DNA from 3 places in the Ruminococcus sp. AF17-12 genome. Region 3 is predicted to be linked to each of the others. Evidence: riboswitches for the same ligand, from Rfam matches in the RefSeq annotation. Region 3 holds a riboswitch; each other region holds the start of a gene.

Region 1 (8,324 bases), on a different contig from region 3:
GAATGCAGCCGCAAAAAACGGCTCCAGAAGGAGCTCCACCAGGTGTTTTCAAGATATGGATATGAAGATATAGAAACACCGGGATTTGAGTATTTTGAAGTGTTCAGCAATGAAGTAGGAACGATCCCATCCAAGGATTTATATAAATTTTTTGACAGAGAGGGAAACACACTTGTTCTCAGACCTGACTTTACACCGTCTGTTTCCAGAGCATGTGCAACTTATTTTGATCCGGAAAAGGGACCTGTAAGACTTTGTTATACCGGAAATACATTTATCAACAATTCCAGTTACAGAGGTCAGATGAAGGAAAATACTCAGATGGGTGTTGAGCATATGGGAGATGATTCTGCAGCAGCAGATGCTGAGATCCTTGCTATGACCGTGGAGTGTCTGAAGGCAGCAGGACTTACCGAATTCCAGGTTAGCGTAGGTCAGGTAGATTATTATAAATCCCTGCTTGCAGAGGCAGATCTGGAGCCGGAGATAGAAGAGCATCTTCGTGAGCTGATCTCTCAGAAGAATTATTTTGGTGTGGAAGAGCTTCTTAAGGGACAGAATTTAGGCGATAACCTTTCCAAGGCTTTTGCTGAACTGCCTCAGATGTTCGGTTCAGCAGAAGTGCTGGAAAAAGCAAAAAAGCTCACCTCCAATCCGGAAGCACTTTCTGCAGTAAAACGACTGGAAGAAATTTATGAGATCCTGAAAGTATACGGCTGTGAGAAATACATTGCTTTTGATTTTGGAATGCTCAGTAAGTTCCGTTATTATACAGGGATCATTTTCCAGGCTTATACATATGGAACCGGTGAACCCCTGATCAAGGGCGGACGCTACAACGAATTGATGAAGCATTTCGGAAAACCGGCTTCTTCCATTGGATTTGCCATTGTGGTTGATAACCTGATGCTCGCGCTTTCCAGACAGAAGCTGACCGTTCCGGCTGGCGATAAAACCATTGTGATCACTTATGATCCGGGAAATCTGAAAAAAGCGATCCAGGAAGCAATGGAGCTTCGGAATAAAGGTAAAAAAGTGGCATTGTGCCCGGCAAAGGAGGAGCAGGACTGATGAGATATCTTACATTTGCCCTCACAAAAGGGCGTCTGGCCAACAAAACACTGGATATGTTTGAGAAGATCGGTATTACATGTGAGGAGATGCGTGACAAAGATTCCCGAAAGCTGATCTTTACCAATGAGGAACTGAAGCTGAAGTTTTTCCTTGCAAAAGGTCCGGATGTGCCGACTTATGTAGAGTATGGTGCAGCAGATATCGGTATCGTAGGTAAGGATACCATTCTGGAAGAAGGAAGAAAGTTATATGAGGTTATGGATCTTGGATTTGGAGCATGCCGCATGTGCGTATGCGGTCCTGAAAGCGCCAGAGAAGTCCTGAATAACAATCAGCTGATCCGTGTAGCTACAAAATATCCAAATATTGCAAAGGATTATTTCTATAACAAAAAGCATCAGACTGTGGAGATCATTAAGCTGAACGGTTCCATCGAGCTTGCACCGATCGTAGGACTTTCCGAGGTTATCGTGGATATCGTGGAAACCGGAAGCACCCTTCGCGAGAATGGCCTGAAGGTGCTGGAAGAAGTCTGCCCGCTGTCTGCACGTATGGTAGTCAATCAGGTCAGCATGAAAATGGAAGATGAACGGATCCGCAAACTGATCACGGAACTTCGAAGTGTGATCAAATAAACTGAACAACAGATGAACCTCCAAAATACAGAAAGAAGGCAGAATTTATTATGCGTAAGGTAAAACTCACCAAAGAATCTACAAAAGATATTCTGGAAACTCTCTTAAAAAGAAGCCCTAATAATTACGGAAAATACGAGGATGCAGTAGCAAATATCCTTGCCAAAGTAAAAGCAGAGGGAGATACCGCGTTATTTGCATTTACCAGAGAATTTGATAAAGTCGAAGTGACAAAGGATACGATCCGTGTAACCCCTGAGGAGATCGAGGAAGCATACAAGCTGGTAGATCCTTCCCTGATCGATGTGATCAAAAAAGCATTGGTGAATATCCGCAGCTATCACGAAAAGCAGCTTCAGAACAGCTGGTTCACAAGCACAACAGACGGAACCTTGCTTGGTCAGAAGGTAACCGCTCTGAACTGTGTAGGTGTTTACGTTCCCGGTGGAAAGGCTGTATATCCGTCTTCCGTGCTGATGAATATCGTTCCTGCAAAAGTTGCCGGTGTTGACCGTATTGTAATGACAACACCTCCTGGAAAAGACGGAAAAGTAAATCCAAGCACACTTGTTGCTGCTAACGAAGCCGGAGCAGATGAAATCTATAAAGTGGGTGGTGCACAGGCCATCGGAGCACTTGCATATGGAACCGAGAGTATTCCAAAGGTTGACAAGATCGTAGGACCCGGAAATATTTTTGTTGCGCTTGCAAAAAAGGCAGTTTATGGATACGTAAGCATTGATTCTATTGCCGGCCCAAGCGAGATCCTCGTTCTTGCAGATGAGACTGCAAATCCTCGTTATATTGCAGCAGATCTTCTTTCTCAGGCAGAACATGATGAGATGGCATCTGCGATCCTGATCACAACAAATGAGAAATTTGCAGATCAGGTAGATGAAGAAGTCAGAGGTTTTGTTGAGGTACTTTCCAGAAAAGCCATTATTGAGAAATCCCTGGAGAACTTTGGTTATATCCTGATCGCAGAAGATATGGACGAGGCCATTGAGGCTGCCAATGAAATTGCTTCTGAACATATGGAGATCGTCACAAAGAATCCTTTTGAAGATATGATGAAGGTACGAAATGCAGGTGCGATCTTTATCGGAGAGCACAGCTCTGAACCCCTTGGAGATTATTTTGCAGGACCAAACCATGTACTTCCTACCAATGGAACTGCCAAATTTTTCTCCGCACTTTCTGTAGATGATTTTATCAAAAAATCCAGTATTGTATATTATTCCAGGGAAGCACTCCGAAAGATCCACAAGGACATCATCCAGTTTGCCACATCGGAACAGCTGACTGCACACGCAAATTCCATTGCAGTCCGTTTTGAGGAAGAGGACAAGGAGAACGAATAATGGCAAGAGAAGCACTGATCGAAAGAAACACAAAAGAAACGCAGATACGTCTGCAACTGAATATTGATGGAACAGGAAGTTCCGATATTGATACAGGTATTGGCTTTTTTGACCATATGCTGGACGGTTTTACGCGCCATGGACTGTATGATCTTACGCTGAGAGTCCACGGTGATCTGAATGTAGATGATCATCACACCATTGAAGATACAGGGATCGTCCTTGGAAACGCTATCCGTGAGGCAGTTGGCGACAAAAAAGGGATCAAACGTTACGGCAGCTGTATCCTTCCTATGGATGAAGTGCTTGTGCTCTGCGCAGTAGATCTTTCCGGAAGACCTTATCTTGGATGGGATGCAGAGTTTTCTACGGAAAAAATAGGAGATATGGCTACAGAGATGGTAAAGGAATTCTTTTATGCAGTATCCTATTCCGCAGCAATGAATCTTCACATCAAGGTTCTTTCCGGAGGAAACAGCCATCATGTGGCAGAGGCCATGTTTAAAAGCTTTGCGAAAGCCCTTGATGCAGCAACACAGTACGATTCCCGGATCACAGACGTGCTTTCTACCAAGGGAAGCCTCTGATACAGAAGGAGACCACTTATGAACAAACAGTTGATCCCATGCCTTTATCTTCATTCAGAAAAGGCGGTAACAGGATTTGGACAGAGAAATCTTTTCGGAGACGGAAATGTAGAAACACTTGCAAAATTTTACGGTGACAATGGGGCAGATGAGCTTCTAGTATTTGACTTTTCTTCCGCAGATGCAGAGCATGACCGTGCGATCGGAAAAATCCGTGATATCTGTCAGGTATCTGAGATCCCGGTGATCGCAGCGGGAAATATCAAACGTATGGAAGATGTAAAAAAGCTGATCTATGCGGGATGTGCCAAAGTTGTACTGAATTTTTCGAAAGAGAATAATATCAAGCTTCTGGAAGAAGTATCCCGGCGCTTTGGAAAAGAGCGTATGATGATCAGCATCTCTGATCTGAGAGAATTCACAGAAAATCAGGATCTGATCGAAACATATGCAGACACTGTTCTGGCTTTGGACACTGTCGAAAATGAAATTGCAGAGATTTCTCAGATTTCCATTGTTCTTCATACCGATGAAAACAGATCTGAGAACGTTCTGGAGCTTTTAGGAGAACCAGCTGTGTCCGGACTTTGCGGTGCTTATGTAAGCAGTCTTGAAAATGATCTGCATACATTTAAGGAAACCTGCGAAGAAGCCGGAATTCCGGTAAACACATATAAAAGTAATATTGCATGGTCGGACTTTAAATTAAACAGTGACGGAATGGTTCCGGTTATTGTCCAGGATTACCGGACGGATGAAGTACTGATGCTGGCCTATATGAATGAGCTGGCTTTTAACACAACATTGAAGCTTGGAAAAATGACATACTGGAGTCGCAGCCGGAATGAGCTCTGGACCAAAGGTCTGACATCCGGCCACGTACAGTATGTAAAGTCTCTTACCATTGACTGTGATAATGATACGATCCTTGCCAAAGTGGAGCAGGTGGGCGCAGCCTGCCATACAGGAAACCGTACTTGTTTCTTCAAACCGCTGATGAAAAAGGAGTACGATGATACCAATCCTCTTCACGTGTTCCAGAATGTGTATGATGTGATCACTGACCGAAAAGAACATCCAAAGGAAGGTTCCTATACCAATTATCTTTTTGATAAAGGAATCGACAAGATTTTGAAAAAAGTCGGTGAAGAATGCACAGAGATCGTCATTGCAGCCAAAAATCCGGATAAAGAAGAAATTAAATACGAAATTTCAGATTTTCTTTATCATATGATGGTACTCATGGTTGAAAAAGGAGTCAGCTGGGAAGAAATTACCAAAGAATTGGTAAAAAGATAAATTATATATCATTCAGGAAAAAAGCTTTTGTACGTCGGATCAAAATGAACGATTACGAAAGCTTTTTTCTGTTTTCCCGGAATCTTAAAAGAATATGTACAATTTCGGTTAGGCATGATATACTTATCGTCAAAAGTGCGGAAATATAAAAAAGGAAAAGGGAAACAACCAATGATCAAAATTGATGACTGGGTGATTGAAAAAGGAGAGAAGGCACAGGGAAAAATTAAGATCACAGGATACGGCATAGCAATGCCGGCAACTGTGATATGCGGAGTGAAAGACGGACCGACGATACTGATCACAGCAGGAATACACAGTGCGGAGTATGTGGGGATCCAGGCGGCAATGGAACTTGCAAAAGAATTTCAGCCGGAAGAACTGAAGGGAAATGTGATCATCGTTCCACTGGTCAATGTCAGCGGCTTTGAGCATCGCACTATGAGTCTGGTCTATGAGGATGGCAAGAACCTGAACCGCGTTTTCCCCGGAGATCCTGAGGGAACAGCTGCAGATCGTATTGCCTATACTATAGTGACGAAACTTTTTTCTATAGCAGATTATTATATCGACCTGCATAGTGGAGATGGGTTCGAACAGCTTCATCCCTATGTTTATTATGTAGGGGTTGTAGATGAAAAAACAGCAGAGAAGTCATTACATATGGCACGGCATATCGGCGTAAAATATGTGGTCCGTTCCACAACTGCCACAGGTGGCGCCTACAATTATGCTTCTTCTCTTGGAATTCCAAGTATTCTTATCGAAAGAGGCGGACACAGCTACTGGACCTGGGAGGAAGTAGAACAGGATAAAAGAGACGTCCGTCACCTTGTTTTTCATCTCCAGGGAAAGGCGTGTCATGGTCTGAAGCATTACCGTCAGATGCTTCTTGAAAATGTAGTCTATGAATATGCGCCGTATACCGGATGCTGGTATCCATCCAAGAAGCCTGGAGAGTACTTCTTTAAGGGAGAAGAATTGGGTGAACTGAGAGATTACTATGGAAATTTACTTTACACATCTATTGCAACTGAAAACGGAGTCGTACTTTATCAGACAGCCAGTCTGAACATTATTGAAGACGGACCAATGATCGCATATGCAGCGATCACGGAGACTCTGACCTGATAGTAAACAACCTTTTCAGAACGCTTCTGTCTGAAATCATATTGAAACAGTAAGAAAACCGGGTTTTACCATTTGCTATTCTATTTGTAAAAATAGCGAGGTAAAATCCGTGTTTTTTTAGCAGATCAGATAAATCCAATTGTCAAATCCCCCATGGGGGATATATACAATTCAAGCATCTTTAACAAAATTTATGAGTTTTCTAAAAATATAACATTTTTCCATAGACATAAACTATAGTTTTATCATATAATGTTTCAGTAATTTGACAGCATTTGCTGATTTTCACATCAGCCGTTGTAAGTTCTGAGAGGATTAATAGGGAAACCGGTGTAAATCCGGTACGATCCCGTCACTGTAAGGGGAAATCCTCAGACAAAGTACCACTGGTCGAGTGCGTGAGAAATAGACCGGGAAGGTGTCTGAGGGTAAGGATCCTAAGTCAGGAGACCTGCTTGCAATTGTTTTAAAATGATTCTTACGGAAGATAGGAAGCATATTTATTTTGTGTGCCCGTATTTCGTCACGGGCTTTTTTCGTGCAAATTTTCTAAAATTCCATGCATATTCTGCATATTAAGAATCCAATAGTTTCTTTTATCTAACTAAATTAAAACGGCAATGTTAAAATCGCATCAAATGAGGAAAGGAGTAAAACGTGACAAAGAAACAAGTAGGAAAAAGATTTCTCCAGATTATCATTGTATTATTTGGAATCAGCTTTTTCACATTTGGACTGACCTACCTGTCACCTGGTGATCCTGCGGAGATCATGTTGACAGAGTGTGGTAATCTTCCAACACCGGAACTTCTGGAACAGACAAGACATGATCTCGGCCTTGACCAGCCATTTCTTGTGCAGTATGGTTCCTGGCTGAAAGGTGTTGTAACAGGAGATATGGGACAGTCCTATTCTTTCAAAATGCCGGTAACGGATAAACTGGTATCCTGTTTCTGGCCGACGCTGAGGATGTCGTTGCTGGCACTTCTGATGATGGTCATTATTTCCATACCGCTTGGAATACTGGCCGCTGTATATCAGAACAAATTCCCGGATTATTTTGTAAGAGGAATTACCTTTGTGGGAGTATCTGTTCCAAGCTTCTGGCTGGGCCTGATCCTTCTCAGCATCTTTGGTGTTCAGCTTCGCTGGATCAATGTTGCCGGAGGCAGTACAGATTTTAAATCCATGATCCTTCCGGCGCTGACACTTGCACTTGCCATGTCTGCAAAGTATACCAGACAGGTAAGAAGTGCAGTACTGGAGGAACTTCACCAGGATTATGTCACAGGTGCAAGAATGCGTGGGATCAAGGAAAGCGTCATTCTCTGGAAACACGTTCTTCCTAATGTAATGCTTCCGCTGGTAACACTGCTGGGGCTTTCCCTTGGAAGTCTTCTGGGAGGTACTGCAGTTGTAGAGATCATTTACAACTGGCCTGGAATGGGAAATATGGCAGTAAAGGCAATTTCCTGTCGTGACTATCCTCTTGTACAGGGCTATGTACTCTGGATCGCGATCCTGTACATGTGCATCAACCTGCTTGTGGATCTGTCCTATACTTATCTCGATCCAAGACTTAAGGAGGATAGATAATTGAAAAAGGTATTACGAACATTCAAAGAAAATAAACAGTTCACTCTTTTCTTTATTCTGGGTCTCGTGGTGATCGGTGTTGCGATCTTTGCGCCGCAGCTCTCACCATATGATCCTCTGGATGCAGTTATGACCGAATCACTGCAGGAGCCAAGCTCCGCTCATCCGTTCGGAACGGATAAGCTTGGACGAGATCTTCTTTCCCGTGTTATCTTCGGAACAAGAACCTCTCTGATCATGACCTTATGTCTGGTTGCGGTGATCTTTGTGATCGGTACATTTTTAGGAGTTATCGCCGGATATTTCGGTGGTGTTGTGGATGCAGTGATCATGCGTATCGCGGATATGATGATCTCATTCCCCGGCCTTGTTCTGGCCATTGCCATTGCCGGTATGCTCGGACCGAATCTGGTCAATGCCGTTATCTCCATTGCGGCTGTAAGCTGGACAAAATATGCCCGCCTTGCAAGAAGTATGGTTTTGAAAGTCAAGAAGAGTCTTTACATAGAGGCAGCTGTGGTAAACGGAACAAAGACCTGGAAAATTCTTCTTGTACACGTTCTTCCCAACATGGTAACCCAGATGGTGGTAACTGCAGCGGCAGATATCGGAACCATGATGCTGGAACTGGCTTCCCTTTC
Region 2 (8,324 bases), on a different contig from region 3:
CATTTTCCTTTGCTTCATGGATCATATTTTCAGTAATATCGATCCCGGTCACATGATGTCCTTCTTTTCCCAGCATAATTTCAAAAAATCCCGGCCCGCAGCCTACATCCAGTACTTCCAGATGTTCTTTTTCCGGCGCATACTCCAGAATCAGATTCTTCCAGTTTTCTGCTGTTTCACTTTTCAATTCTGCCTTGATCCCTTCGCTGTAAATGCCAGCTTCTCCTTCCCAGTACTCTTTGATCTTATCGTTTTGCATGTCACTTCTCCTTCTTTGTGGCTATTACAATAAATTTTTTCCCCTGATATCCGTATTTCCAGAAATCCATCGTCCATGGTCTGTTTAGCCAGCGATTCTCTCTGATCTGGATCCTGGCAAAGCGTACCTTTTTTAATATCTGAAAGTCCGCTTCCGGACGCTTCTGCGATGTAAATGGCAGCTTTTCATAAATTCCGCTGTTTTCCTTCACGTCAGATCCATATGTTTTTCTTTCTGTAACATAAATAAGAAAATCAGCAATTTTCATATGGATTTTATTTTTTAATGTGGGTTCGATGGTACGATAGTCCCCATCAAAATAAATGATCCTTCCACCTGGTTTTAATACAGCCTTCCAGCGTCTGAAAGCTTTTTCCGGATCATATAATGTCCACACCGCATCTCTGGAAAGTATCACATCATAGCTTTGTTCTTGTTCCAATGGCAAAGTTACACCATCTTCCTCACAGATTTCCACCTGTTGATGATACTGTCGCATATTCCTTCTGGCTTTTTCTACCATTCCTGATGAACCATCGATCGCTTTTACATCATGTCCCAGACGCGCTGCTATGATGCTCATAAAACCCGGGCCGCAGCCCACTTCTAAAATACGAAGGGGCTCAGGTCCAAGAAGTCTTTTCAATTCTTTTGTCCAGTGAGATACCGTTCTTTTGTTATTCAATTGTTTTTGGATCATATCATCATAATCACCGGAATCTTCTGTCCATTTATTCTCGATCTTTTCAAACATTTTTTACTCCACTACATCCAGTGTTGCCCAGTTAATGCCTTCATAGGCAGTCGGTGCAAGCTCTACATTGGTCAGTCTGGTATTGTTATAGATATAATCACGGTTCGGATAATACAGCGGCACTGTTACTGCCTGATCGTTGATACGTGTAAGGATCTTATCGTATAATTCCGTACGTTTTTCTTCGTCCTGTGTTTTTAATACTTCTCCGAGATCTTTGTTCAGTTCCTCATCGTACCAGTTTACTGCCTTTGCTCCATCTTCCGCATAGAACATTGATTTCAGGAAACCATGAGGCATCCAGGAGTCTTCATAGCTGCGGTAAATGCACAGATCGTAGTCTCTGGTGTTCCAGATTTCATCATAGTAAGCTGCAGATTCTTTTTCTACCAGTTCAATACCCACACCAACCTTCTCATATTCAGATTTCAGGTATTCACACAGTGACTTCCAGGAAGCATATTCTTCAGTCTGGAATACCAGTCTGAGGCTCAGTGGTTCTCCGTCTTTTTCTACAATACCATCTCCGTCTGTATCCTCATATCCTGCTTCCTTTAACAGTTCCTTTGCTTTATCCGGATCATATGGATAACCCTTGCTGTTTTCTTCTGTTACATAAGGAACTGTCGGAGACATAAGTCCGGTTGCCGGATTGCCGTAACCATCCAGCAGATCATTTACAATGCTTTCTTTATTTGTTGCATAGTTCAGTGCCTGACGTACGTTTATATCCTGAAGCGCCGGTGTATCATAATTTTCGATCAGATAGTAAGAAAGTGTGGAAACCTGCTGTTCTGTCGATAAATTTTTATCTGCCTGGATAATACTGAAGCTTTCGGATGGAATATCCTGAAGATTCAGATCTGCCTCTCCACTCTGAAGTGCCATCACTCTGGCATCACCGTCTACCACCTGTTTCAGAACTACTTTATCAATATTTGGTTTCTCACCGTAATAATTAGGATTTGGTACCAGGACAACCTCCTGACCGCTTTCATAACTGTCGATCATCCACATTCCGGTACCCACTTCCTGACAAAATTCTCCGTCTTCATCCAGTGCACTTTCACAGGTGAAACGGAATGGTCTTGGATAGCTGAATTCGATCAGCAGTGTATAGCATGGTTCTGCGAACTTAAATTCTACAGTATAATCATCTACCTTTGTAACATTTTCCAGTTTGGCTGAAAAGTTACCGATCACATCCTGTTCCACCCATCTGTTATAATTCCACATCACATTGTCTGCATTAAACTCTGTGCCGTCCGAGAATTTCACATCTTTTCTTAAATGGAACGTATAGGTTGTGCCATCTTCGCTGATATCCCAGGATTCTGCCAATGCCGGTTTGATTTCTCCATTTTCTCCGTAACGTACCAGAGGATCATAGATCATTTCATAAAGACGAAAATCCGGACCACTTTTTACCGGGTCACAAAGTTCAGGAGTCAGATCAATGGATGTCATTGCCGTAACTACTTTTTCCTCTTTTGCCTGTACATTGACACCTGTCAGTAAAGTTGCCGCCACCATGCTCAATGCTATCAATTTTGCTACACGTCTTTTCTTCATTTCTTCCTCTCCTTTGTTTGTTTTATATTTTACAGCATATGACATGCCGCAAAATGTCCTGTTTCAATTTCTGTCAATTCCGGTATATGCTCTCTGCATATATTTGTACATCTTCTGCACCGGTTCTGATATGGGCAGCCCTGTTCCGGAATGGTATCTGAAAATATTTTCTTTTCCTGCAATCCGATTCTTCGCATTTTCGGTTCTTTTACCGGAATAGAATCAAACAGATCTTTTGTATAAGGATGTACGGCAGTCTCCTTTAAGCTGTCCGTATGATCGATAAACTCGACCACGCGTCCCTGATACATAATAGCCACCTCTTTGCAGAGATATGGAACGTTGGACAGATCGTGAGTGATCAGTAAATAGGTCATCTCATATTTTTCCTGCAGCTCATTTAACAGATGCAGGATCTGCTTTCGTATGGAATAATCCAGACTGGATACCGGTTCATCACAGATCACAAGCTCCGGTCTTAATACCAATGCTCTCGCAATATTAGCTCTCTGACACTGACCTCCTGAAATCTGTCCAACATAACGGTTGCGGATATCCGGATCAAGCCCCGTCTGGATCAAAGCCTCCTTTACTCGCTCTTCATACTCACCCTCTTGCAGTTTTTCATGTAATTTCAAAATTTCCAAAATATTTTCTCCAATGGTATAACCGGGATCAAATACCCCGCTACTGCTTTGAAAGACCATCTGAAGATTCTTGCGATATGGACGAAACTGCTTTTCAGACAAATCCTGCATTTCCTGTCCCTGAAACCAGAATTTTCCATCTGTAGGTTTCTCCAGGCCGGCGATCAGCTTTCCGAATGTAGTTTTACCACTTCCACTTTCACCGATCAGAGCCATGGATGATCCTGCATGGATTTCCAGACTTACATCATCCACTGCCTTCACAATTTTTTTCTTGCCATAATATTTTTTTAAATGTTCTGTCTTTAACAACGTACTCATACTTTTCCCCTATAAAACTGCATCCAGCAGTTTTTTTGTATATGAATGCTGCGGATGATAAAAGATCTCTTCAACCGTTCCGTTTTCCACTATTTCGCCGTCTTTCATGATCGAAACATCATCTGCGATCTCTGCCACCACACCCAGATCATGCGTAATAAATAACACGCCCAGATTTTCTTTCCTGGATAGCTGATAGATTTCTTCCAGAATCTGCTTCTGTACGGTTACATCCAAGGCTGTCGTCGGCTCATCTGCGATCAGATAATCCGGTTTCATGGACATGGCAATAGCGATCATAACACGTTGGCACATACCACCAGACAATTCGTAAGGTTTTTTCTTCATCAGTTCTTCCGGATCACGCAGATTCATCATCCGCAGACTTTCCAACGCTGCTTCCCTTGCCTGTTTTTTGCTCATTCTGTGATGTTTTCTCAGTCCTTCCAGAAGCAGTTGTTCAACTGTAAAAAGCGGATCAAGAGCAGCAGTCGGATCCTGAAAGATCATTCCGATCCTGTCTCCGTATAACTGTCGTTTTTCTTTTCCTGATAACTTCAGAAGACTCTTTTCGTTCAGTGTCACATCTCCGGATATCACCTTTCCATTTCCTGCAAGCAGATTCATGATCGTCAGAGAGGTAACTGACTTTCCGCTTCCGCTTTCTCCCACCAGAGCATGGATCCTTCCGCGCTTTACTTCCAGACTGACATCTTTTACTGCATGAACCATTCCGTGAGAGGTCTGAAACTCCACATGTAATCTTTTTACCTTTAGAACATCATTTTTGGGCTGTTCCATTCTGTATTCCCTCCCCCAGATAATTAAATGCCAGAACAATGATCATGATCAGTATGCCCGGATAAAACATCAGTCTTGGATAAGTCTGAATATAACTTCTACTGTCACTGAGCATGATCCCCCATTCCGGTGTCGGTGCCTGCACACCAAGGCCTATAAAGGAAAAACCGGCAATTGACAGAATGATCGAACCGATTTCCATTGTTGCCAGTGCGATCACAGATGGCAGGATATTTCTCAATACATGCCTGAATATGATCCTTGCGTGGCCGCAGCCGCCGGCTTTTAGTGCGGTCATATAATTTTTATTTTTTTCCTGAAGTGTCAATGCTCGGGCAAGCCTTGCATATTCTGCCCAGGATACGACCGATAAGGACAGAATCAGATGAGCGCCGCTGGCTCCTACGGTTCCTGCAATGGCAAGTGCCACAATAAAGACCGGCATAGCCATAAATACATCAATGATCCTCATAATTATCGAATCGATTTTTCCACCTACATATCCGGCAAACAGTCCGATCGGCACCCCGACACATACGGTGATCAGAAGCACCGTAAAGCTATAGCTCAGTGAATACCGGCTGCCCCAGAGAAGTCTTGATAAAATACATCGTCCCAGCTGATCAGTACCTAAAGGATATGCCGCCGACGGATTCTTTAATTTTATCGAAACATCCACAAGCAGTGGATCATGTGGCGCCAGTACAGGTGCAAAAATAGCTGCCAATGCAAAAATTATGACCACCATCAATCCTATTTTTGTTTTCGGTGACCGGAATACCTGTTTCCAGTACAGATTCTGGATCATGCTTTTTTCTGTTTTCTGCTTTCTTCTGCTTCCCATTCTATGATCTCTCCTTTACTTTAACTGGATTCGCCGGTCAATCGCAGAATAGGCGATATCCACAAGAAAATTTAATACTACAATGCCAACAGCCAGAATAAAGATAAAACATTGCAGCACCGGAGTGTCTTTTGAGATCACGGATTTCAATGCCAGATTTCCGATTCCCTGAATTGAAAAAATACTTTCTATCACAGCTGAGCCACAGAAAAAACCGATCACAATTGATACCAGACGTGTCAGCACAGGAATCAGGATATTTTTCAGACCATGACGCAAAATTACATTTACAGATGACAATCCCTTAGCTCTGCTGGCACGTATGTAATCCTGCTTCAGCACCTGTATCATATTGGTACGGATCAATCTCGTCATAATTCCAAAGAAACTGATATCCATGGCAAATGCCGCAAGAATCGGGATGCCTCCGGCATCTCCTCCGATCACGGAAATCACTTTTAGCTTTACTCCAAATATATAGAGCAGCATCAGACCGATCCAGAAAGACGGCATAGATACACTGAGGGACGACAAAATGCGAATGACTTTATCCAGAACTCTGTTTTCATAAATTGCCGACAAAATTCCGAGAGGGACTGATACGATCATCAACAATAAAAACGAAGTAACTGCCAGTTTAAATGTCTGTGGAAAATATCTTTTTAATTCCTCAAAAGCCGGTTTTCTGGTAGAATATGATTTTCCAAAATCGCCATGAAGTGCCTGATCCAGCCATTTCCCGTATTGTACCAGCACCGGCTGATCCAGTCCTTCCTCATGCCGTACTTCTTCTACCTGCTCCGGTGACGGATGCTCATATTTTTTCTCCGCCAGCACTCTGGCCGCATCACCTGCCGATATAAAACTCAGCATAAAAATAATAAATGTAACCGCCAGCACTACCGGAATCATAAATATAAAACGCTTTGCAATTACTTTTCCCATCTTCATCTCTCCTCATTTTTCATCTGTTTATTCGGTTAAAATAAAAAAAGCTGATATGATCCAGCATCATATCAGCACAAAAAACAAACCTCTACCTCAAGCAGAGCTTATTCCTTCTGTATCCCATCCGAATCAGAATTCTTCTGTCAAAAAGGCAAGTCTCCTGACTCCAGTTCTTCCTACTTACCATCTTCCCGGATCTCTCCAGTGATATTTTGGTTTTCGTCCCTGTCACAGTAGCGGTGGCTGTTCTGGCATTTCACCAGATTCCTTATTAAGTACTTTGTACACCCTTCTGACTATTCAATTTTCATAGTTGTAAGTATCATAATATCATACTTTTCTTTTTATATAAATAGTTTTTTGTCAAAAGAAACATTATGTATGAACGGTGACTTCTTTATATTTCCGTATAATGATCATATAACTTACGAATAATAAAACAGCTGCACTGCTCCATGCACAGATCTCTGCATAGTATATTCCATCTTCACCGATCAGTTTTGGCAGCAGCAGCGCAACACTGACACGCATTATAAATTCTGCAATACCGCTGGCAAGCGGAATCAAAGTATTACCCAGGCCCTGGATAGCGGAACGATACACATACAGCAGATACAGCACCCACAAAAAGACAGCCATGATAAACAAATACTTATATGCTATATCCAATACCTGTCGGGTCTGATCCGGTTCACCGGATACAAACAGGGACAGTACATTACGTCCAAACAGTACCATCATGCCGGAAATGAAAGCCGAAGTGAGCACTGCCATATAAGTGCCGCTGCGCACGCCTTTTCGAATCCTCTGATATTTCTTTGCACCAAGATTCTGGCCCACATAGGTTGTAATAGCATATCCATATGAAACGGCAGCCATCTCCAAAACCCCATACAGCTTGTTCGATGCCGTAAATCCCGCCACAAACAGAAAACCAAATCCATTGATCACATACTGTACCACAAGTCCTCCCACGGAGATGATCACATTCTGTATCGCAAGAGGAACCGCCAGTTCCAAAAGCCGCAAACTCATAGAAGGCTGCCTGTAAAAATCCTTCTTTTCCAGGCGGATATCCGGGATTTTACGTAATACGATCAAACAGTACAAGGCTGAAAATCCCTGTGCGATAACGGTCGCCACTGCTGCTCCGGCTACACCCCAGCCAAAAACCGCCACAAACAACAGATCCAGTCCCACATTGATCACTGCTGCCACTGTCATTGCGATCAACGGTGATCTGCTGTTTCCAAGTGCCCGAAGGATCGCTGCAAATATATTATAAGCAGCTATGATCGGGATTCCTGCAAAGATCAGCCGCAAATATAGCATTGTCAGATCAATGACATTATCCGGTGTCTGTAAAAATAAAAGAACATGATAAACTGTACCTTCACTTACTGCGAGTACGACCACAGACAGTAATGCTGTCATGATATAGCTTTTCGCTACTGCACATTTCAGATTTTCCTTTTCTCTTGCTCCATAATACTGAGATACAAGAATAGAAAAACCCTGTGTGATACCTGTCATGATCCCCAACACCAGCCATACCAGCCAATCTCCGGCACCTACTGCCGCCAGTGCCTTAACTCCTACCACTTGTCCGACGATCATGGTGTCTGCCATTGTATAAAACTGCTGAAAAATATTTCCAAGCATCATTGGTATGGCAAAAGTTATGATCAGTTTTCCGGGAGATCCGGCAGTCATATCTTTTTCATTGGTTCCCATAAAAATCTCCTTTTCTTTTCATCCTTGTCCGCTATTTTACAAGGGACTCTTACGAAACACAAGACTATTTTTTCACAAAGTTTTTCTCATATTTTTGGTAGCTATTACATCTTTATGATCATTATTTTTAATGGATCATTTTTGTCACGCCTATCTTAAAACTCTTTCTTCTTCATGGCGCTCATACTATACTTATACGAAGCAAACCATATAAGCAGACTTAACACAATGAGGGCAATCGCAATTTCAAGATCCCCTATTCCCCCTATCATATGCAGAATACTTTCTTTTAATCCCAAGTTAGCCTTCACAAAAAATCCAATTGTATAACAAATTGCAAAAATAATTAAAATTGCGATTGGCAGCACAATTCGCCCTTTCTCTCCTTCGAACCTTATCCTGATCGCGATCATAATTCCCGCAATTGCCTGAAACACAAAAAAT
Region 3 (8,324 bases):
GAATCCTCATCATCACCGGCCATATCGTTATTTGCATGGTCTCCGGCAACAACCATCAGCGGACGAAGAACAACGTTCTTGTATCCTGCTTCTTTTACTTTCTCGATAACCTTGTCGCAGGCTGTATCTTCCGGCTTACCCTCTACAGTACCGATGAATGCGTTCTTCAATCCAAGATTTTCCATCTGTGTCTGCATCTGATCGTATGTAATATTAGCTGTATGGGATGTTCCATGTCCCATGAATACGAATGCTGTGCCAGCCTCAGCTGCTGCATCCATGCTGTCAAATCCGGCCTCTTTGCAAGCCGTATCTGTGATCGCCTGAGCAACGGCTTTCTTGTCATCATTGATCACAGTTGCATCGTCTCCAACCTCACCGAGCATTGGCTCTGCGATAGCTACAGACTCGAATTTATCTTTATAGCCATTGATCGCTTCTGTCATCTCATCGTACTCAGCACCATGCATCAGATGGGTAGGCTGTACAACCAGATTCTTAACACCATTCTCTACTGCACGGTCAAGAGCCTGCTGCATGTTATCGATCACTTCATCATCTCTTGCCTCTACATGGTTGATGATGATCTGTGCTGTAAATGCTCTTCTTACAGACCAGTCCGGATAAGCTTCTGCAAGAGCATCCTCGATTCCCTTGACATCCTCTGCACGGCTGTCATTGAAGGAAGTACCAAAGCTTACAACAAGAAGTTCATTCTCACCGATCTCATCCTGGTTACGCGGATCGTCCTTGGAAGCATCTCCTGTGTCACGTCCGAAATAATCCGGATCTGCATTCTCACCCTCTACCAGTTCTTTCTGAGCATCTGTCAGAGCATCCCATGCTTCTTTGGCTGCCTTGCAGTCCTCATCTGTTGTGTCGTTTCTTTCCTGTACATAGATCTTGTCGATCAGAGCTGCTACATTATCTGCTGCTTCCTGATCTGCATCAGAAGCCTCTGTGGTATCAGCTGCCTCAGCGTTCTCTTCTGTAGCAGAATCCTCTGCTGCCATTGCTGTTGTAGCCGCACCCATAGAGCATGTCATGGAAACTGCGAGCATCAGAGCTAACATTGTTTTTCTTTTCATTTCTCATTGTCCTCTTTTCATGTATTTCCAGAATACTGATATGTACAAAAAAGCAGCAGCTCTCTGCGGCCGCCTGCTCACACATGATTCTCTGCGCAATACAAATACATAAAAAGAAGTTCTGTATTGTTATGGAGAATACCGATTCGTAAACCGCGAATCCCTGGATCTCACAATAAGGCAGTTCTCCTGACTTGGTTCCACGCTGCTTTCCCTTCCCGGTCTCCCAGTGGTTATAAAAGCAGCTCCCCTTTCACAGTGACGGTATCGTTCCGGATTCTCACCGGATTCTCTTTTGCACATCCGACTGGATGCAACCTTATCATTATAACATTTGCACATATTTTCTTTTACCTGGTTATCTAACTTTTACCACAAACTCATAAATTTGTCAAGATTGATGTCAGACGATTCACGGTTTTCTGTGATCTTCACTCACAAAAAATATCTCGCGAATTATTACCAGTGAACAGTAACCGGTTTTCTCCCTGTATCTGTCAGTTATTATCAGAATACTTTCTCCAATATTCATGCACATCCTGCATAAAAAACAGCCCCTTTCTGTCATCACCCTGATATCAGAAAAGGACTGTCTTACATCAGATATTCGCAATCCGCTTTGCTACTTGCTCATAACAGATAAACTGCTCTGCAGTTTATCTGTTAAAATACTCCTGCTCCAGGTATCTGGCTACGTAGATTCCGCTGGCAGATGCATGGGAAAGAGAGTGTGTCACGCCGCTGCAGTCTCCGATAACAAAGAGACCCTTGTGGCAGGTTTCCAGATTTTCGTCGATCTCGACCTCCATGTTGTAGAATTTAACCTCAACGCCATAAAGCAAAGTATCATCATCTGCGGTTCCCGGTGCGATCTTATCCAGAGCATAGATCATCTCGATGATGCCATCCAGGATACGTTTCGGCATAACAAGACTTAAATCTCCCGGTGTCGCAGAAAGTGTAGGTGTTACGAAACTTTCCTCAATACGGGCTTTTGTGCTTCGTCTTCCGCGGATCAGATCTCCAAACCGCTGTACCATAACACCACCGCCAAGCATATTGGAAAGTCTTGCAATGCTCTCACCGTATCCGTTGCTGTCATGGAACGGCTCTGAGAAATGCTTGGATACCAGAAGGGCAAAGTTTGTATTGTTGGTATGCTTTGCCGGATCTTCGTAGCTGTGACCGTTTACTGTGATGATACCGTTGGTATTTTCATTCACGACAACACCTCGCGGGTTCATGCAGAAGGTACGGACCATATCCTCAAACTTCTCAGTTCTGTAAACGATCTTGCTCTCATAAAGCTCATCTGTCAGACGGCTGAAAACCTCTGCCGGAAGCTCCACACGGACTCCGATGTCCACACGGTTGGAAAGAGTCGGGATCTTAAGCTCTGTACATACCGTCTCCATCCATTTACTTCCGCTTCGTCCTGCGGAGATGATACAGTAAGTTCCCTCGTAACGCTCATCTCCTACAAAAACTGCATAACCGTCTTCAGTTTTTTCTACTTTATCAACAGATGCGTCAAAATAGAAGTCCACATGGTCTTTCATTTTTTCATAGAGGTTCTGAAGCACCACATAGTTGATATCTGTTCCCAGATGACGGACTGATGCATCCAAAAGATGCAGGCCGTTCTGAAGGCAGAGCTTACGGATCTCGCTGTTTGTGGTAGAATAAAGCCTGGTTCCTTCACCACCATGCATCAGGTTCAGTTTATCTACATATTCCATCAGCTCTGTGGCTGTATCCTTGCCGATATGCTGGTACAGAGTTCCGCCAAACTGATTGGTGATATTATATTTTCCGTCGGAGAAAGCGCCTGCACCGCCAAATCCCTTCATGATCGCACAGGTTTTGCAGTGGATACAGGATTTTACTTTCTTTCCGTCGATGGGACATTTTCTTTTTTCCAGAGGATGACCGGCTTCAAAAACCGCGATCTTTTTCTCCGGATCATTATTCATCAGTTCATAGGCCGCAAAGATTCCACCGGGACCTGCTCCTACGATCAGTACATCATATTTCATAAATAAAAACTCCTTATCTTGTATTGCACATTTTCAGTATTTTGTTTTTGCACAAACCCTGTCTATTCTACAACAAGTGTGTTCAAAAGTCACCTGTTTTTTCGGAACCTTCCGATCTTAAGCTTCTTTCCATCTGTTTCCACGGTAATAGCACCGTTTTTCATGGTGTATTCCACCTGACTTCCGGCCGCTTTAAGCCGCTCTACGGTTTCCGGTGACGGATGTCCGTAGGTGTTGGTGGAAGAACAGGAAATGATCGCCACTTCCGGCTTTATTTTCTCAAGAAATGCTTCTGTGGTAGAATAACGGGAACCGTGATGTCCCACCTTCAGACAGTCAACATCCTCAAGCCCCCCGGCTGCCAGAAGCTTTTTCTCCGTATCTGCACCGATATCTCCGGTAAAAAGCATCTGAAAATCTCCAAAAGACAGCTCCATCACCATAGCTTCCTCATTCACATCTTTTCCTGTGGCATTTTTCTCCGGCCACAGAACAGAAAAAGATACTTTGCCGCAAGGCAATTCATCCCCTTTTCCTGCTGTCACGACCTTAACTCCGGCTGTTTTTGCTGCCTCTGCAAGCTCCCTCCATGCATCTGGTCTTTCCGCCCAGGCAGGCAGGATCAGATATCCGGCCCGGATGGTTGTAAGACCTTTTCCCATATATTCCAGAAGCTCCTTCACACCGTTGATATGATCCTGATCTGTATGGGAAATAAAAATCCCATCCAGCCAGGAAATCCCCTGACTTTTCAATGCCGGCAAAAGGCAGTATCTTCCAAGATCCGACTGGCTACTGCTTCCTCCGTCGATCAGAAAATGGTGATCCTCCGGGGTCTCCACAAGAATACCGTCCCCCTGTCCTACATCCAGGCAGATCACCTTCAGACTTCCTGCTGGATGATATCCCAGTATCAGGATTCCGACTGCCAGAAAAATACCGGCTGTTATCCGGATAGCATATAGCTTCCGGCAACCTGCTTCCGCCCGCTCCTCTGCTAGCTCCGTTTCCTCACAGACTGCTTTTTTCTTCCGGAGCTGTTCTTTTATATACTGCCCCATAAACAGAACTGTGATCAAAAAGCCATAATATACCAGGATCTGCCATATTTCCGGCTCTCCTCCGATCCAGGTACTCCATCCTGACCTTCCTGCCAGACTGCAGAGATGTTCATAAAAAAGCAGCAGTACCCTTGCCGGCAGGAGCACCAGTTTTGCCGCAGGAATACTGAGAATTCCCAGCAGCAGCGCCGCCATTCCTCCAGTCAGCACTACCCCCACACTTGGAAGCACCAACAGATTCAGGATAAATCCGGCAATAGAGACTTCTCCGAAAAACTTCAGCATCACCGGCAGAGTCACAAGCTGAAGAGCTATAGGACTTATCAGTGCCTTTGTCCATTTTTTCTCCGCTCCTGCAAGAGCACAGATCTTTTCCGCAGCGAGCCCCATTCCCAAAACACAGCCAAAGGACAGAAGAAATCCGCTGTCCAGGAGATAGGCCGGAGATTCCACAAGGATCATCATGGCAGTTACGGAAAGAGCACTCATCATATCATAGATCCGTCCGGTGATCCTGGCTCCCATGGCGATCAGAAACATAGTTACTGCACGCATGGTGGAAACACTCCCTCCGGTCATGATCCCATACTGCAGCATCACTCCCAGAGAAAAAATCCCGGCAGGCCAGATTCCCAGTCCCATCTTCTTTAGAAGGTTGTAAAGCCCCATTCCCAGAATACTGATATGAAGTCCGCTGATGGCAAGGATATGTATGATTCCGGCCAGCTGATAGCGCATCTGTGTTTCCGGATCCAGTTCCTGTTTGTCTCCAAGCGTCATGGCACAAAAAACAGGCGCATCTTTTCCTGCAGCTTCCTTCAGGATCTGTCTGCAGCTTTCTTTTATCTCCAAAAGGAGCTGCCTGTAGCCGGAATACACTGCTGTTTTCTTTTGGAGCACAGCGTTCTTCATAAAATAATAAATATGACGACAGGCATAAAAGTGTTGGCTGTCAAAGCCCCCCGGATTCGCAGGACCTTCCACTCTTTTCAACGTTCCCTTGACCAGGATCCGCATTCCCGGTTTCAGATTTTCTTCTTTTTTGAGAAATATTCTTACATTTTCAATTGGAAATTTTTTTGACTGATGGATAAGATATGTTTTTTTCAGATAAACAGACTGGGAAAATTCTGTGTTTTCATACTGTTCCACCTCCCCGCAGATTATGGAACCAGGGTGCGCTTCGATCTGCTCCTGCACATTTAACGGAAGGGGATTCCCCCTGATCAGAGGAATCCCCATAAGCTCCAGTGCGCCAAGACTCAGCACCATAAGAAAACACAAAAGACACATCGGCCTTTTCGCCATAAATGTTCTCCCGTTTTCTGATATTTTGAAATGTTTTATTTTTTCTATTCTTTTTTAGCCTTTGTGTGTGCCAGCAGGCTGTCGTTCCATTCATAGAACTTATAAAGCTGCATATTCTGGCCAAAGGTCACTTCCTTGTTTCCTTCGATGGAAATCTCAACTTTGTCCACATCCGTTGCCGCGATCAGCGTATTTACCACCGAATACACGGCAATCTGTTCCGAAACATCCAGCGCATAATCCTGAAATACGGAATTATAATCCACATAGCAGATTCCGTTTGCTCTCGTCAGGGAAAGTACCTCTGAATTCTCCGGTATTGTAGGATAATGTCCTTTTTCCAGCGGACCTCTTGCAAGCTGCTCCAGAACCACCGTAGCCTTCGGAAGATTTCGTCTGTAGCGGACACTTCTCTGTTCCGCTACCAGTTTATCTCCGTTTTTATTTGTGAAATACAAAGTAAAGGTGTCATAGCTGTACACATCCCCATCGGACCCGGAAAACTCCACAAAGGTGTCGTTGTTCATGGCTCCCACTTCTTCCCCCCTGGTATCTGTCAGCGGCTTTTTACCCACATAGATCTCCACAGAATCTACTCCTGGAACCTGTAAAAAGATCTTCACTATACCTGCCCGCACCAGAAGTTCCCTGGTACGTGACATTTTATCATAGGCCTCATTGAATTCTACGTTCAGGACTCCATCCTGTATGGAATAAGAAGAAATCTTTACCCCATCCGGAAAAAGTGAGATTCCGTCTTCCCGGGTCTCACGGTTATTCAGACTCTCGGAAAAATTGCGCAGCATCACTTCTGTTGTTTCCTTCTCCGGAGTATATTTTTCTTCTTTCAGTCTCGTTTCATCGCTATTGATATAATAAAATCTATACTGCTGTTCTTCGTTTTTATTTCTTCCCGACAAACCTATGAAAGCAACCAGACCAAAAAGGATGCAGGCAGCGGCCACACAGATGATCAAAATCGTTTTTTTCATGCTGTACCTCCTAGGACGGGATATAGGACAGCGGGATCTTCACGGTAAATGTGGTTCCCTCGCCCTCTTTGCTGGATACCTTGATGATCCCATGATGCATGGCTATAGAACTTCTTGTAATAGCAAGTCCAAGACCGGTTCCGCCGATCTCTCTGGAATGGGATTTATCCACACGATAAAAACGCTCAAAGATCCGTTCAATGGAATCTTCCGGTATTCCCAGGCCGGAATCTGCAACCGTCACATAGAAATCCTTATGATCCGCATCCAGTGTTACGCGGACCCATCCCTCATCTACATTGTATTTGATACCATTTTCAACCAGGTTACTGATGGCAAGGGTAAATTTCACCTCATCCACATCTGCGGTTACCGGTCGGAAGGAATCCAGGATCAGGTCGATCTTTCTCTGATCTGCAATGGGACGGAGACGCTTCAGGATATTCTCCAGCAGCTCATTGATATTCATATTACGGATATTCATATCTGCTGCTTTTTTGTCCATTTTTACTAGGGAGAGCAGATCGGTGATGATCTTGTTCTCTCTGTCAATCTCTTCTGTGATATCAGAAAGAAATTCCTGATACAGTTCCTCCGGAACCCCCTGCTGTCCTACCAGCGAATCCGCCAGAACCTTCATTGAAGTCATAGGTGTCTTCAGCTCATGAGACACATTGGATACAAACTCCTGTCTGGATTCATCCAACGTCTTCATTCTGGAAAGCATCTTGTTAAATGCATCTGTGATCAAAGCTGTCTCTGTATAATCCGGTACCGAGATCTCCTCATTCTGATATCCGTCTGTAAGGTCCTCGATTGCTTTCGTTACCCTGGCAAATGGCTTCACCAGGATCGTGGAAAGAATATACCCCAGAAAAATGGCCAGCACTACAATGATACCGATGATCAGAATCCCTTTCTGCTCCAGTTCATGGATGGTTGCTGTCACCTCACTGGAAGATGCCATGATCATCATGGCACCCTGCACCTGTTTTACATCCGGACTTTTTACCGGAACTGCCAGGATCAGCTTCTGGCTGTCAGAGTCATATTGGTAGGCATCTTCTCCTTTAAAACAGTTCAATACTTTCTGGGAAACCAGAGTCCTGCCCTCATCCACGCCATAGGTATCCTTGATGATCCTGAAATCCCTGTCTACAATGAGAATCCTGCCACCATAGCTGTTGGACAGTAATTCCAGCTTGCTGTTCACCGTCTGAGAGCTGGTGTCATTCAGATAATTCTCCTTGATCAGCAGGTCGCACATGATGTCACAGATGTTCTCCATGCTCTGCACACGGTTGGCAATGGCACGATCTTCATAGTTGGCAATGACCATTTCCGTTACGATGACACTCGGTACGATTCCCAGTATGATCAGGATGATCAGAATACGAAAGCGGAGACTTTTGAAAAATTTGCCGTTCTTTTTGAACTTCACAGGTTATGCCTGGAAATAGTAGCCCACACCCCATTTGGTGTGTACATATTTCGGCTCACTGGGATTGGCCTCGATCTTTTCTCTCAGGCGGCGGATATGTACATCTACGGTACGGACATCTCCCGGATATTCATAGCCCCATACGATATTCAGAAGATTTTCTCTGCTGTATACCTTGTTCGGATTGAATACCAGCAGTTCCAGCACATCAAATTCCTTGGCTGTGAGGTTAATCTCTTTTCCGGAGATAAATACGCGGCGTCCTTCGCAGTCCAGCTTCAGTTCTCCGACTTCCACAGTCTTGGCCTTCTCCTGCTTGTCCTGTTTGCTGCCTGCACGGCGGATGATCGCCTTGATGCGGGCTTTGACTTCCAGGATATTGAAAGGCTTGGTGACAT

What was found. A riboswitch is a leader RNA that binds a small molecule or an ion and turns the genes downstream of it on or off. The one in region 3 is predicted to bind cobalamin.
Region 1: linked by a shared signal. The riboswitch ahead of nikB (nickel ABC transporter permease) and the one ahead of DWW77_RS03995 (sirohydrochlorin cobaltochelatase) in region 3 are both predicted to bind cobalamin.
Region 2: linked by a shared signal. The riboswitch ahead of DWW77_RS16710 (ABC transporter permease) and the one ahead of DWW77_RS03995 (sirohydrochlorin cobaltochelatase) in region 3 are both predicted to bind cobalamin.

What each region holds. Positions count from the first base shown of each region.
Region 1 is NZ_QUGY01000009.1:35,276-43,599, forward strand. It holds gene hisZ (ATP phosphoribosyltransferase regulatory subunit) at 1-1,071, shown strand, start outside; gene hisG (ATP phosphoribosyltransferase) at 1,071-1,709, shown strand; gene hisD (histidinol dehydrogenase) at 1,760-3,070, shown strand; gene hisB (imidazoleglycerol-phosphate dehydratase HisB) at 3,070-3,657, shown strand; partial or broken gene DWW77_RS18620 (HisA/HisF-related TIM barrel protein) at 3,676-4,050, shown strand; gene hisIE (bifunctional phosphoribosyl-AMP cyclohydrolase/phosphoribosyl-ATP diphosphatase HisIE) at 4,378-4,956, shown strand; gene DWW77_RS11040 (M14 family metallopeptidase) at 5,128-6,087, shown strand; cobalamin riboswitch at 6,372-6,560, shown strand; gene nikB (nickel ABC transporter permease) at 6,745-7,683, shown strand; gene nikC (nickel transporter permease) at 7,684-8,324, shown strand, end outside.
Region 2 is NZ_QUGY01000021.1:12,240-20,563, reverse strand. It holds gene DWW77_RS16740 (class I SAM-dependent methyltransferase) at 1-259, opposite strand, end outside; gene DWW77_RS16735 (class I SAM-dependent methyltransferase) at 261-1,013, opposite strand; gene DWW77_RS16730 (nickel ABC transporter substrate-binding protein) at 1,017-2,585, opposite strand; gene DWW77_RS16725 (oligopeptide/dipeptide ABC transporter ATP-binding protein) at 2,615-3,553, opposite strand; gene DWW77_RS16720 (ABC transporter ATP-binding protein) at 3,563-4,354, opposite strand; gene nikC (nickel transporter permease) at 4,335-5,198, opposite strand; gene DWW77_RS16710 (ABC transporter permease) at 5,214-6,143, opposite strand; cobalamin riboswitch at 6,280-6,453, opposite strand; gene DWW77_RS16705 (MATE family efflux transporter) at 6,522-7,880, opposite strand; gene DWW77_RS16700 (ABC-2 transporter permease) at 8,036-8,324, opposite strand, start outside.
Region 3 is NZ_QUGY01000003.1:71,149-79,472, forward strand. It holds gene DWW77_RS03995 (sirohydrochlorin cobaltochelatase) at 1-1,088, opposite strand, end outside; cobalamin riboswitch at 1,251-1,425, opposite strand; gene DWW77_RS04000 (NAD(P)/FAD-dependent oxidoreductase) at 1,745-3,124, opposite strand; gene DWW77_RS04005 (DNA internalization-related competence protein ComEC/Rec2) at 3,214-5,493, opposite strand; gene DWW77_RS04010 (GerMN domain-containing protein) at 5,538-6,485, opposite strand; gene DWW77_RS04015 (sensor histidine kinase) at 6,496-7,926, opposite strand; gene DWW77_RS04020 (response regulator transcription factor) at 7,930-8,324, opposite strand, start outside.